4 regions of the Paenibacillus kandeliae genome follow, and region 1 is predicted to be linked to each of the others. Evidence: a T-box and tRNA genes for the amino acid it is inferred to sense, from the RefSeq annotation. Region 1 holds a T-box; the other regions hold tRNA genes.

Region 1 (3,192 bases):
GAGGAGCAAGTTCATAGCGCTCACCACGATCAGAATGAACAATTGCATCGCAAGCATGATCATCAGCACCATGAGGATCATCACACGCATACCCATGCGCCGCATCATTCGCATGAGCATGTAATGGTGTACACGCATTACTTTGAACAGCCGATTAACAGTGAAGCCTTTGAAGCGCTTATTGCCAATCTACCGACTGAGGTTTACCGTGCCAAAGGAATTCTGACATTCAATGATACGAATAGCCGCTTTCTTTTCCAATACGCGTACCGGCAAAGCGACTTTATGAAGATCACTCCACAAAAGCCGGTACCGGATGTGGCGGTATTTATTGGAGAACATTTCGATAAACGCCATATTCAGGAATTATTGCTGACATTGGAGCGACAGGAACATGAAGCTTAACTAGTTACAAAGTTTCAATATAAGGGACAGGCGGTTAATAGTTCAATAACAACCCGGTGCCTGAACCAGGTGCCCAGGATAAGCTGGATGTTCAAGCAGGGTATTGATCTGAACTATTAGGAGGTTAATTATACAATGACAACCACAAACCAGTACCGCCCTTATATCGAAGCTTGTGTAGAAGCGATGAATGCTTGTAATCTGTCGTATGTATCCAATTTGAAGCAATATGATTTGGAAAAGCTATGTGACTGCATTCGCGTCAATCGTGACTGTGCGGAGATTTGCTCCTTTACTATTCAAGCGTTGAGTCAAGGAAATGCGTTCTCTACACAATTGGCTGAACTGTGTGCCAAAGCTTGCGAAGCGTGCATCAACGAGTGCTCGCGCCATGAGCAAACGCATTGCCAAGAATGTGTAGAAGCATGCCGCAAATGCGCAGAAATGTGCTACGAGCTGGCAGGCGTAACAGCAATGGCATAAACATCCGTCATAAGCTACATACGGCGGAAGTATGACGAGCGGAACCCGCTGTGGACGGCGAACCTTCGATCAAACCTGTAGATGTATCAATATAATATAAGTAAGCCGCTATATCTTTTTTCGACATTATCGTCTGTCCAATGATGATTACAAGAGAGAAGGTATGGCGGCTTTTTAACGTTATGTTTAGTTTTGCTCATTGATGGCATTCTGAGGTTTTGAGCAAATGTAGTCTTGCCAGCCCGACATGGGCGCGCTATAATACAGCTTAATATCTATGACATGAACTGTTATTTACGGTACATGCAAGATCGTTATGCACAATGATCATATTCATCCATCCATGATTGGGAGAGTAGACAGCTTATTGGTTTGAAAAGCGAGCCGGGTTGGTGGAAGCCGGTAAAACGATAACTGTTGAAGCGCACCCCGGAGATGATTTTCCGAAAGCATAGTCGTAATATACTGTTGACGAGCTATGTGCATAGGTGAATCCGGTTGACCCCGTTATCGGTATACAAGTGACAGATGAAAACAATAAATCTGTACATAGAGTGGCACCACGGGAATGACCATCATATGGCTCTCGTCTCTACGTATGCGTCCAGCATATGTAGGAGACGAGAGCCTTTTTGCATTGGATATTGAAGTGCAACAAGTAGCTCCATACATATTCACCTATGCAGTAACATAACGAGGAGGTCTTTCTGATGATAACAACAGACATATTCAAGCAGCAGGCGGTACAGATTCTGTTACCGCTGGTAGAAGAGGAGGAGTCATCTCTGTACTCCATGCTGGAAACACCGCCATCACCCGAATTGGGCGATCTGGCTTTTCCATGCTTTGCACTCGCGAAAAGCTGGCGGCGTGCACCGCAGCAAATTGCTATGCAGCTGGCACAGCAGATCAATGACCATATTCAGTCTTCGCATGATGCTCCTCCCATTCAGATTGATGCCGCAGGACCGTATGTGAATTGGAGATGGGAGCGGCAGCATCTTGGAGCGGAATTGCTACAATCGCTAGCCGAACCACAGTATACTCAGCTAACGATAGGACAAGGGCAGCGTATAATTCTCGATATGTCGTCACCTAATATTGCCAAGCCGTTTGGGGTGGGACATCTGCGCTCCACTGTGATTGGCGCAGCGCTGCATCGGCTGTACACCGCCGCAGGATATGAGGTAATACGGGTAAATCATATCGGTGATTGGGGTACACAGTTTGGTAAGCAGATTACAGCACATCTGCGCTGGCATGATCCGGTACAAGCGGCAGCTGATCCGATTGGCGAAGCGCTGCGCGTATATATCAAATTTCATGACGAAGTAGAGAATCATCCAGAACTAGAAGACGAAGCGCGTGACTGGTTCCGGCGCTTGGAGCACGGGGATACAGAGGCGCTAGAGCTATGGCATTATTTTGTCAAAGTGAGTATGGCATCGCTAGATTTGATGTATCAACGGTTGAATGTGGAGTTTGATGAGGTATTGGGCGAGAGCTTTTACAATGATAAAATGCCTGCTGTTGTGCAGCAGCTGCAGGATGCTCATCTGCTAGAAGAGAGCGATGGCGCACAGGTCGTACGATTGGATGAATACGACATGCCGCCATGTCTGATTTTAAAATCGGATGGCACAACTATTTATCCGACGCGTGATCTGGCGACGGCGATCTATCGCAAGCAGGTGATGCGTGGCGATCGTCTAGTGTATGTGGTCGGAGGTGAGCAGACCTTGCATTTCCGACAAGTGTTCGCGGTACTTGGTAAAATGGGCTACGAGTGGGCGAGCGATTGCATCCATGTATCTTTCGGCTTGATGAAAATTAACGGCAAAAAGATGTCCACCCGTAAAGGCAAAGTGGTCTTTCTAGAGCAGGTGCTGGATGATGCTGTACAGCGGGCAAACGATATTATTAACGAGAAAAATCCGCAGCTGCCGCAGCGTGAACAAGTAGCACGTCAGATCGGAATCGGAGCAGTGATTTTCAATGATCTAAAAAATTATCGGCAAAATGAGATCGATTTTGCGCCAGAAGCGGCTGTTAGCTTTGAAGGGGAAACAGGACCATATGTTCAATATGTGCATGCGCGCATTCAAAGTATCCTACGTCGCGCGCAATCGCAGCAACAGACAGAGAGTGTTCCGGCTGCATTCCTGTCATCCTCGGTGGAACATGAGAGTTGGAGTGATGCAGCATGGGAGCTGATTTGCCATTTGGGACGGTATCGGCAGACGCTGGAACGGGCAGTACAGCAGCATGAGCCATCAGTAATCGCACGGTATGCGTTGCAAACCG
Region 2 (3,192 bases), on a different contig from region 1:
CTTTGAATTTGAACGTTTTATCTTTTTCAAATTGCTCGATTTCGATTTCAGGACGATCGACAGGGAAGATGTCAGTTTCGTCGATTGCTTCGGAGTATGCTTCCGGCAGCAGGATATCGATTGCGTCGTTGTACAGGCTTTCGATGCCAAAACGAGCTTCGAAGATCGAACGAGGTACTTTACCTTTACGGAAGCCCGGTACGTTCACGGATTTTACTACTTTGTTAAATGCTTTATCAATCGCTGCACTTACACGCTCTACAGCGACTTCTACTTCAAGAACACCAAGGTTCTTTTCTGTTTTTTCCCATTTTGCTGTCATTTCAAGAATTCCCCTCCAACAAATATTTAACATGAATGATTTCGTTATTAGTTATATCATTTTCACGTGCAGAATAACCACTATAGTATATACAACAATTCATGTTTTATCAAGTTCGTTTCTATATCCCTCTAAGGGACGGTTCCATACCTGCGGCACTAGCGTATTCAGCGGGGCATTTGCCCAGATACGAACTGCTGTAGCGCGCGGTAAGCCTGCTCATATCGGAAACGGATGCTATCCGTCACGCCATACAATGTGCGCGTCTCTTCCTCATCACTAGAGCCTTCCAGCGTTTCGGCAACGGTCTGATGCAGAGCTGCTGCCCATACATCAATCTCAGCATCATCTCCGCGCGAGATATACAGGTAATCCTGTGTGCCAAAGATGCTCATGATGAACTGCGACCATAGTTCCTGAGCAAAGTAGAACAGATTCGGCGCGCTAATCTCCGCCTTGTCTGATACACGTTCCAAAATCTGAATAAACGACAGCGGAAACTCGGTCGGATCAAGCGGTACCGTTTCTACTTCCACATCGACGCGTTCATTGCGGTGCATATAATGTACAATGCCTCGATGTCCACGGCGACGCAGCGTTTGCAGTACACGGAATTGGATGAGTGGATGCAAATGTGTATCCTGCTGCAACCAGTTTACCATCCGTTCATCGATCTCTGGCTGCTCCAAATAGGATAATTGCTCTAATGCCAGCAGCGTACGCTCGGATATAGGGCGCTCCATAGCAGTTTTGAGCAGCTTCTCCTCATATTGACGATCTTCTGCTTGTTTGAGTCGAACCTTGTCTCGCATCAATTGTTCATTAGCGACCGATTCTTCTGTATCCGAATCGGCTTGTGGCACTGGTTCCTGATAATGATCTGCCGCTTCGGGGAACGTCGTACGGAGCCAGCCAAGCAATGACTCCCATTCCTCCAATTGACGTTCTTCCTGCCCCTGACATTGCAACAGGAATTGAAGTAGCTCCATCGCTTCCCGATAACGTTCCGTTTCCAACATCTTCGTTAACTCGACTTGATAATAATCAAGCGTCTTTGGAAAAAGCACGACATTGCGATTGTGTTCTGTATGTGAATGCTTTGAATCAGCGATAACGACACCTCCTGCACTTCTTGCTTCTTTATGCACAACCTCATGATTATAGCATAGCTTAACACAGCTGACAGCCGTGTTAAAATGCTGCGTGCCTATCGATTGTCACGACTAACTCCTTATCCACTATTAACACGCTGTCGTACAACGAAACGGCTGCATCAATCATTGATTTTTCGCATACAAGAGCGGATGACAAGATCACGCATCGCTGTATTTGGATAAAATTAGCTTGCTTTCTTCCGTGCAACATGTTAATATATTTTTGTTGCGCTTGAAACGTTAATTTTATATTTGTCCCAGTAGCTCAGCAGGATAGAGCAACGGCCTTCTAAGCCGTCGGTCAGGGGTTCGAATCCCTTCTGGGACGTCACAGAGAAAAGCATCTCCGTTTATATGGAGATGCTTTTTTTTATTAATTTCATTCCTTACACACGTCAATATAATACACGCCACAGATAAAAGGTGGCATAAGATTCCCAATTGCTCCAGCCTGCGGATAGTTTCAATAATTCCTCACGTGTCGGCTTGGCAGCAGAGCCGGTCAAATGACGAATGACATTGTGTAGCCCTACGTCATCAATTGGAAATGCTGAAGGAATACGTAGACAACGCATCAATACATAGTTCGCTGTCCAAGGGCCGATCCCGCGGATACGAGTCAGCATTTTCTCCGCTTCTCGATACCCTCCAGCAGCTAGCAGCTTCTCTTTGCTTAGCTCGCCGCTGGCAACGAGTCGGGCAGCGTGCAGAATATATTCGCACTTTTTCACAGTCATGTGCATCAGTTCTAGATCGTCCATCTCCAGCACAGCAATGCGTTCGGCGGTTGGGAAGATACGATAGATTTCCCCTTCATATTCAACACTTTCGCCAAATGCTTCCGTCAATCGGCACTTTAATGTATGCGCATAACCAATATTGATCTGCTGACCGAGTATGCCCCAGCATAACGTTTCAAACAGATCGGGAATGCCCATATTGCGCAATCCATAGAATGATTCCACCGCATGACCGAGCAGTACATCGCTACTTGCCAGCTTATAAAAGGGAAGTAGATCGATGCCTAGATCAAACCAATCGCTCACGTACGCGGCAACAGCGGCGCGTTCTATTTCGCCGCTTGGCGCGGTATCGCCAAGGAATTGAACAATCATTTCACCCTGCTTCTCTTCATATATACGCAGCAATGGACGCGATTCGCCGACCGCCAGCGCTTTATACACATCATGGTCGCCAACGGTGAACAAACACTCATTAGGGGAGCTGCGCAAAAATTCAATATTCATACGGAAGTTAAATTCTGCTGGTACTGGCAAGATCAGATGATCGCCATGATCCTCCCATTGTCCATTCTCCTGGAATTGCTCAATTTCGGAAAGAGATAGACCGGCATAATATGGCGGAGCTTGATTGCCCGCTTGTTCTACTTGCTTCGGTTCGATGCCGGAGGGCGGCTGCATATTGGATTGTACTTGCTGCTCAGTGGATAGTAGGTGACGCTCTTGATCAGAAGATGATTGTTGATGATGTTGACCGGGCATGTTGGTATCCTCCTGTGTCCTGTCGGGTTGCTAAGATAGTAGATTATACATAGATAGTTGTTATATACCCGATTTTATGCCCAGTCGGACGACTGCATTATTTTTGATAAAAGTGAACCAGCGTATCCACTTTAACTGGAAGCCCAGTACGAATGGCTTGGTTGGCAGCGATACCTGTCAAAATCGAGCGAGCGCCATCGGTATGATTGGCTGC
Region 3 (3,192 bases), on a different contig from region 1:
TACGTTTCTTGATATGAAGGGCTGGCAAAAAGGGATCGTATACTTGAATGGCTTCAACTTGGGACGATATTGGAATCGTGGACCACAGCGAACGCTGTATATTCCAGCGCCTCTGCTAGTGGAAGGGACGAATGAGTTGATCATATTAGAGCTGCACGGTTCGCATCGTCATCGTGTGCTGCTCACCGACGAGCCGCTTCTGGGCTAATGTAATGTATGAATGTGATGATTCCTATGCAGGTTAGAATATAGAGAGTCATGAATGATATAGCCAATGAAGATTAGCTGCTATTACACTATACGATATACAAAACGACATGCAAAAAAGCTGCAACGGCATCATGCCATTGCAGCTTTTTATATTCCAGCCAGCGTATTACACGCCTTGTGGAGGTGTTTTTTCGATTACCTTATCAATCAGGCCGTATTCAGCAGCATCAGCAGCACTCATGAAGTAGTCACGGTCTGTATCGCGTTCGATACGTTCCAGCGGTTGACCAGTACGATCTGCCAAGATTTTGTTCAGCTTATCGCGCATTTTCAGAATGCGGCGAGCACGGATTTCGATGTCCGTTGCTTGACCTTGCGCACCACCGAGTGGTTGGTGAATCATTACTTCACTGTTTGGCAGCGCGAAGCGTTTGCCTTTAGCGCCTGCATTCAGCAGGAATGCGCCCATACTTGCAGCCATGCCGACACAGATTGTGGACACGTCCGCTTTGATGAATTGCATTGTATCATAAATAGCCATGCCCGCCGTAATGGAACCGCCTGGGCTGTTAATGTACAGATGAATATCTTTTTCTGGGTCTTCGGCTTCCAGGAACAGCATTTGTGCAATAATCGCGTTTGCCACCATATCATTGACTTCGGAACCGAGGAAAATGATACGATCTTTCAACAAACGGGAATAGATATCATAGGCGCGTTCACCGCGGCTGCTCTGTTCAACGACCATTGGGATATAACTCACTAGAAACCCTCCTTAAAATTACGATCATCGTAAATGTTATGAATATAGTGGAATCATAGTCCAAACAATATAAATAATCAATTGTTCTTACCACATTATAGGGTAGTTCAAACTAAAAGTCAAAGAAAGTCAAACTATCCTCTGCAAAAATGCCTAATTTACCTGAAAATGGGTTAATGAAGAAAAGGGCAGCGTTGCAATGTGCTCCTTTTTCCATGGAACCAGTATCATTAGCCGCATAGTAGTGCTGCTTTACCGGCAGATCATACAAAAATAACCAGCATCTGCTGGTTACGTGAATATCTTCTATATAATAATACAGGCTTAACAATTGTCTGATATAACAGTAGAGGGAATGCAATATGTATAAAGTAGAAAGCAATGGCGCGCCCGCCAAGAATCGAACTTGGATCTCAGGCTTCGGAGGCCTACGTCATATCCATTGGACCACGGGCGCATATGAAACAACAGCAAGACTGATTATAGAATAGATAAGTTTAAAAAGCAAGCAATGACCCTGTGAAAAGTGTAACGTAAACCTGCCATAAATAGTTATCGTCTAGACTTGATTCTAAGCCGGAAATTGGTTAATATAGTAGTGGGACTTAAAAAGTTATGCCGGGACGTTTTGAGTCCATATACCCAGCCTGGTTGAAATGAACCAGATTACACTGAGCGAGATAAGTTGCAGGAGTGGAAAGCATGCGAAAATTACTTGAAATACAGAAGCAGCTTCTGCCCGATCTCACCGACGTACTCAAAAAGCGATATGCCATTTTACATCAGGTCATGCTGACGGGATTGGTCGGACGAAGAGCACTTGCATCGTCTCTGGGCATGACGGAGCGCGTCTTGCGCGCCGAAACCGATTTGCTCAAGTCCCAGGGACTGCTGGAGATCGAGAGCACCGGAATGAAAGTCAGCGAAGCGGGCAGACAACTGCTTGACGAGCTGGAACCTATTATGGAAGAATTGCTGGGACTGTCTGCACTGGAGGAACGCATCCGCGATGCCTACGGGTTGCAGCAGGTGGTCATTGTGCCCGGCGATTGCGACACATCTGCAAGTACCAAGCAACATCTTGGACGGGCAGGCGCAAGGGCGCTGCTCAGTGTGATGCGCGAAGATGATATCGTAGCGGTCACCGGCGGTTTTACATTGGCTGAAGTTGCTGAGCAACTCAGTCCGACACTGCCGGCTCCGCTCAAAAATGCCTGGTTCGTTCCGGCAAGAGGCGGACTTGGCGAAAACATGGAATACCAAGCGAACTCCATCGTATCGACGATGGCGAAGCGGGTTGGCGCGCAGTACCGGCTGCTGCATGTGCCTGATCTGCTGCGCAGAGATGCCTACGAGCTGCTGTACGAGGATGAAAATGTACGTGAGATCGTCGAGTTTATCCGGCGCGCACGCATTATCATTCACGGTATCGGTGATGCCATGGAAATGGTACGCCGTCGCCGCTTGGACCCGCAGCTTGTACAGGAAATCCGCAAAGCGGGTGCCGTCGCCGAATCGTTCGGTCACTATTTTAACGAGCAAGGCGAAACGGTCCACCATATGCTGACCCTTGGGTTGCAGCTGGAGGATATCGCCAATGCAGAGGTAGTGATTGGCATCGCTGGTGGTAAGAGCAAGGCACAGTCCATTCATTCCGTGCTCAAATTTGGTCAGGAAGATATTCTGGTCATCGACGAAGCTGCTGCTAGGGAGATCGTCAAGGAACTGTAGTTTCTTCTATAGAGTAAGAACACAGTACCTTTATCCGGCAGCAGCAGGGAAACATTTCCCGATTATACGTACAACGCACTAGGCGTTTGCAGGGTCAAACGCAATCCTATTCTATCATTATCACTGTCTCGACAGATTCAAGCGAATCTTGTCTTGATTGCATAAATTTCATCAAACTTATTTCTGGGAGGAATTCACTCATGGTTAAAGTTGGTATTAACGGTTTTGGACGTATCGGACGTCTGGCATTCCGTCGTATTCAAGACGTAGCAGGTATCGAAGTTGTAGCAATCAACGATTTGACAGATGCTAAAATGCTGGCACATCTTTTGAAATATGATACTACTCAAGGTAAATTCAACGGTGATGTTGAAGTACACGATGGTTTCTTCAAAGTAAACGGTAAAGAAGTTAAAGTTCTGGCTAACCGTAACCCTGAAGAACTGCCATGGGGCGACCTGGGCGTAGACATCGTTCTGGAATGTACT
Region 4 (3,192 bases), on a different contig from region 1:
TGTACTAACTGCTCATCCTGCACGCCTTCACGGCGTAAACGTTCGATACGGATAGCACTGTTTTGCGAAATTTTCACGAATGTTTCTGGCATAATGTCCTCCATGGGAATGATAAGAATAGGATGGTACAACGGATCAGATATACGACGAATCAATGATCATGACGAATCGGGCGTGAATTGGATAAAAATAATGCGCCTAGCAGCACTAGAATGGCAATCGACCACAGCATCGTATTCATTGCATTATCGTAATCCACAATAATCAGACGAATGATGGCAGTGATCCCAATATAGATGAAATAACGCAGCGGGAAATGAAAACCGCTTTTAAAGTATTTAATAATGAGCGCAATAAACTCAAAGTAGAGAAAGAAGACCAACAGTGTAGCCGTAAATTCATACGAGGTTGATGCTTGGTTGTCGAGAAAGATAAAGCTGAAAATATGCCAAGCTTCTTTGAATAAGAAAAAACACAAGGTAAACGCAACCAGTCCCAGCGTTACATTCAGTACAGCCTGCAAAATAGCGGGAATTTTGTACACATAACGCATCCATCGTTCCATTTATAATGCCTCCCGTTTTTACAGATATGGTGTTTGAATGATTGAAAAGATAACAGTGAATAAAGTATACATTTTACTGAAACCTGCTGCAATGCCATCATTTTGTTACAGGAAGCTCGTTTTTATTAGGATCATCTGCTGACTGCTACTAATTGAGCCCAAAACCTGCGTGTATAGGCTTTGCCTATCGCCTATACATCATACATCATACATCAATAGGAGTGATTTACCGATGGCGCAACGCGAAGTGCATATTTCCGTAATTAACGTAACCGACAGTGAGCTTGTACTGGAAAACAAAACGGTGCTGGCTCATGGAGAATGGGTCGTTTCACCGACCCATGTTCCTAACAATGCTAAGCCTGCAAATTTTGAGGCGGATTCAGACGGATTCTCGGCACAGAGCAGTTCACCTGCATACAATATTCAGGTGATCGGCGGCAGCGGTAACATGTGTAATGTTACTTATCTGGTCAGCAACACTTAAAAACATACATGTTTATATGGAAAAGAATCTCTATTCAACACATAAAAGCATCTCCGCTTAGTGGAGATGCTTTTTCTTTATTCTTTGTCTGTTCATCCTTTGTCTCGTAAGAAAAGATGCCTTTTCTTATGGTATGTACTGATGTAACGTCCCAGAAGGGATTCGAACCCCTGACCGACGGCTTAGAAGGCCGTTGCTCTATCCTGCTGAGCTACTGGGACACAATAAAGTTCATTGAAAACGACAAAAAATAGTATAAACGATTTGTCGTATTTTTCAAACTATTATCTGCTTTCTATGCGACATCTATCATTCTTTGGTCCTATTATCGGCATTTAGTACCACTTCCTTTTCGCTTTTCGTGTTAAACTAAGAAAAAAATGTTCAAAAAAAGGGACTTTTTGTTCAAAATGAAGTTTAAATTGGGAAAATGTGTATTATAATAACAGTGTGTTTATTAATTAAATTACATACAGACTTTAATCATTCAATCATTGCACTCATTTTGGAAGCGTACACATAAACATACTGCATACAAGATACAGGTTTTCTGAACCATTTAAATTCAAGATTTCCTACAGTAAAATATAGGAAATATTCGGATGCACCTAACGGGAGGGATACAGAATGTCCAGGCCCATCTCTAACGAGGAACTGGGGCGTATGATTCAATCGGCTGATCACAATACCTCCGTATCCCTGAATACCCGGGAAGACGGACCTGCTGGCGACAGCAACAATGGCTGGATCAAAATCAATGACAATCGGATTCATGTGTTTTCACCGAAAGCAGGCGGCAAATTGGCGACCATTCGTGCTGTTCTGCCCGTTGCGCTGATTGTGAACGAAAATATCATTTCTGGCACTGCTCATGTAAGTGAAGAGGATATCGTCCATTGGGAGCTACAACACACACCGATGTTCGAAATCAGTGTGTCACCGGATCAAATGGAAGCGTATTTGACGCTGCATACTCGCGAGCGGTTTGAATGGACGCTGATTGATACACCAGCAGCGAACCAAATGATCGTGCGTGCGATGCCAGACAAGACGCGCATCGTGGATACGGTAGAATTTAAGCATGTAATGAATGCACTGGAGCATCGCGGCATTCGTAAAAATATTGATAAAGCTGCTATTCTTGGCGAATTGGAATCTCCTACTCATCAGCCTATAGTCATCGCACGCGGGCAAGCTTCTATTCCCGGCACGGATGCACGGTTGGAATTATTTTTCCCAGAAAAGATTGAAACGATCTTTCACGAAGCTGGGGGAATTGTCGATTATCGCAGTCATCGCCGTATTCCATCGGTACATGAAGGTGAGATTGTTGCCGCCAAACATGCGCCGATTCAAGGACTGCCCGGATTCGATGTATTTGGCAATGAACTGCTACCGCGCCCAGCACAGGATGTAGATGTAGTTGCTGGCGAATTTGCTGAGATGAATGACCACGGACAGATTGTAGCACTACGTCCGGGTCGCCCGCGTATGACGGGTAAAGGCAATCAGCATGTGATCGACATTTCCAATGCTTTTATCGTGGATGGCGATGTGGATCTGCGCACTGGCAATATCGTATTCGCTGGAGATGTGATCGTGAATGGCAATGTGACCGATCACATGATCATCGAGTCGCTAGGCAATGTGTATGTCCATGGGAATGTGTACAATTCGACCATTACGGCGACCGGAAGTATCTCTATTGAAGGGACAATTATTGGCGGGCGCATCTATTCCGGTTATTTTGGCGTGATGTTCAATCGCATGTATGCAGCTTCCAAGCAGCTAAGTCATGAGATTCGCCAGCTCGACCTAGCAGCGCACACACTGGCGGAGGAAGTGGCGGCGCGTCAACAGACGGTGCGCTATAGCCAGATGATTATGCTACTGATTGAACGCAAATTTAAAACGATTCCAGAGTTGTGCAAAGAGCTGTTGCAAGTATTCGCTAGCATTCAGCACGTGGACAGCCGTGAGTCGGAGCAGCTCAAGCATTATCTGCACTATTTTCTTCATTCCGGTGCTATTCTGGAGCAGGTGGATGAGCAGCAAATCGTATTGATTCGAGGGCTGCTGGATCGGCTGTATGCCAGTGTATCCAGTATGCAAGAGATTGAGGTTAATATTGAGCTATTTC

The links. The T-box of region 1 lies ahead of argS (arginine--tRNA ligase). A T-box ahead of a tRNA ligase gene usually reads a tRNA of that ligase, here a tRNA-Arg.
Region 2: it has a tRNA-Arg gene. The T-box ahead of argS (arginine--tRNA ligase) is inferred to sense a tRNA for this amino acid. The anticodon was not compared.
Region 3: it has a tRNA-Arg gene. The T-box ahead of argS (arginine--tRNA ligase) is inferred to sense a tRNA for this amino acid. The anticodon was not compared.
Region 4: it has a tRNA-Arg gene. The T-box ahead of argS (arginine--tRNA ligase) is inferred to sense a tRNA for this amino acid. The anticodon was not compared.

The regions. Positions count from the first base shown of each region.
Region 1 covers NZ_JBFDUZ010000001.1:1,275,805-1,278,996, forward strand. The annotation lists gene ABXR35_RS05655 (CobW family GTP-binding protein) at 1-405, shown strand, start outside; gene ABXR35_RS05660 (four-helix bundle copper-binding protein) at 541-888, shown strand; T-box leader at 1,223-1,485, shown strand; gene argS (arginine--tRNA ligase) at 1,599-3,192, shown strand, end outside.
Region 2 covers NZ_JBFDUZ010000003.1:42,313-45,504, forward strand. The annotation lists gene tig (trigger factor) at 1-322, opposite strand, end outside; gene ABXR35_RS16450 (hypothetical protein) at 490-1,341, opposite strand; tRNA gene ABXR35_RS16455 (tRNA-Arg) at 1,731-1,804, shown strand; gene ABXR35_RS16460 (DNA-3-methyladenine glycosylase family protein) at 1,872-2,978, opposite strand; gene ABXR35_RS16465 (Gfo/Idh/MocA family protein) at 3,076-3,192, opposite strand, start outside.
Region 3 covers NZ_JBFDUZ010000002.1:40,471-43,662, forward strand. The annotation lists gene ABXR35_RS14010 (glycoside hydrolase family 35 protein) at 1-208, shown strand, start outside; gene clpP (ATP-dependent Clp endopeptidase proteolytic subunit ClpP) at 377-973, opposite strand; tRNA gene ABXR35_RS14020 (tRNA-Arg) at 1,356-1,430, opposite strand; gene ABXR35_RS14025 (sugar-binding transcriptional regulator) at 1,676-2,704, shown strand; gene gap (type I glyceraldehyde-3-phosphate dehydrogenase) at 2,905-3,192, shown strand, end outside.
Region 4 covers NZ_JBFDUZ010000003.1:48,339-51,530, forward strand. The annotation lists gene ABXR35_RS16475 (hypothetical protein) at 1-92, opposite strand, end outside; gene psiE (phosphate-starvation-inducible protein PsiE) at 152-565, opposite strand; gene ABXR35_RS16485 (hypothetical protein) at 798-1,052, shown strand; tRNA gene ABXR35_RS16490 (tRNA-Arg) at 1,200-1,273, opposite strand; gene ABXR35_RS16495 (flagellar assembly protein A) at 1,680-3,192, shown strand, end outside.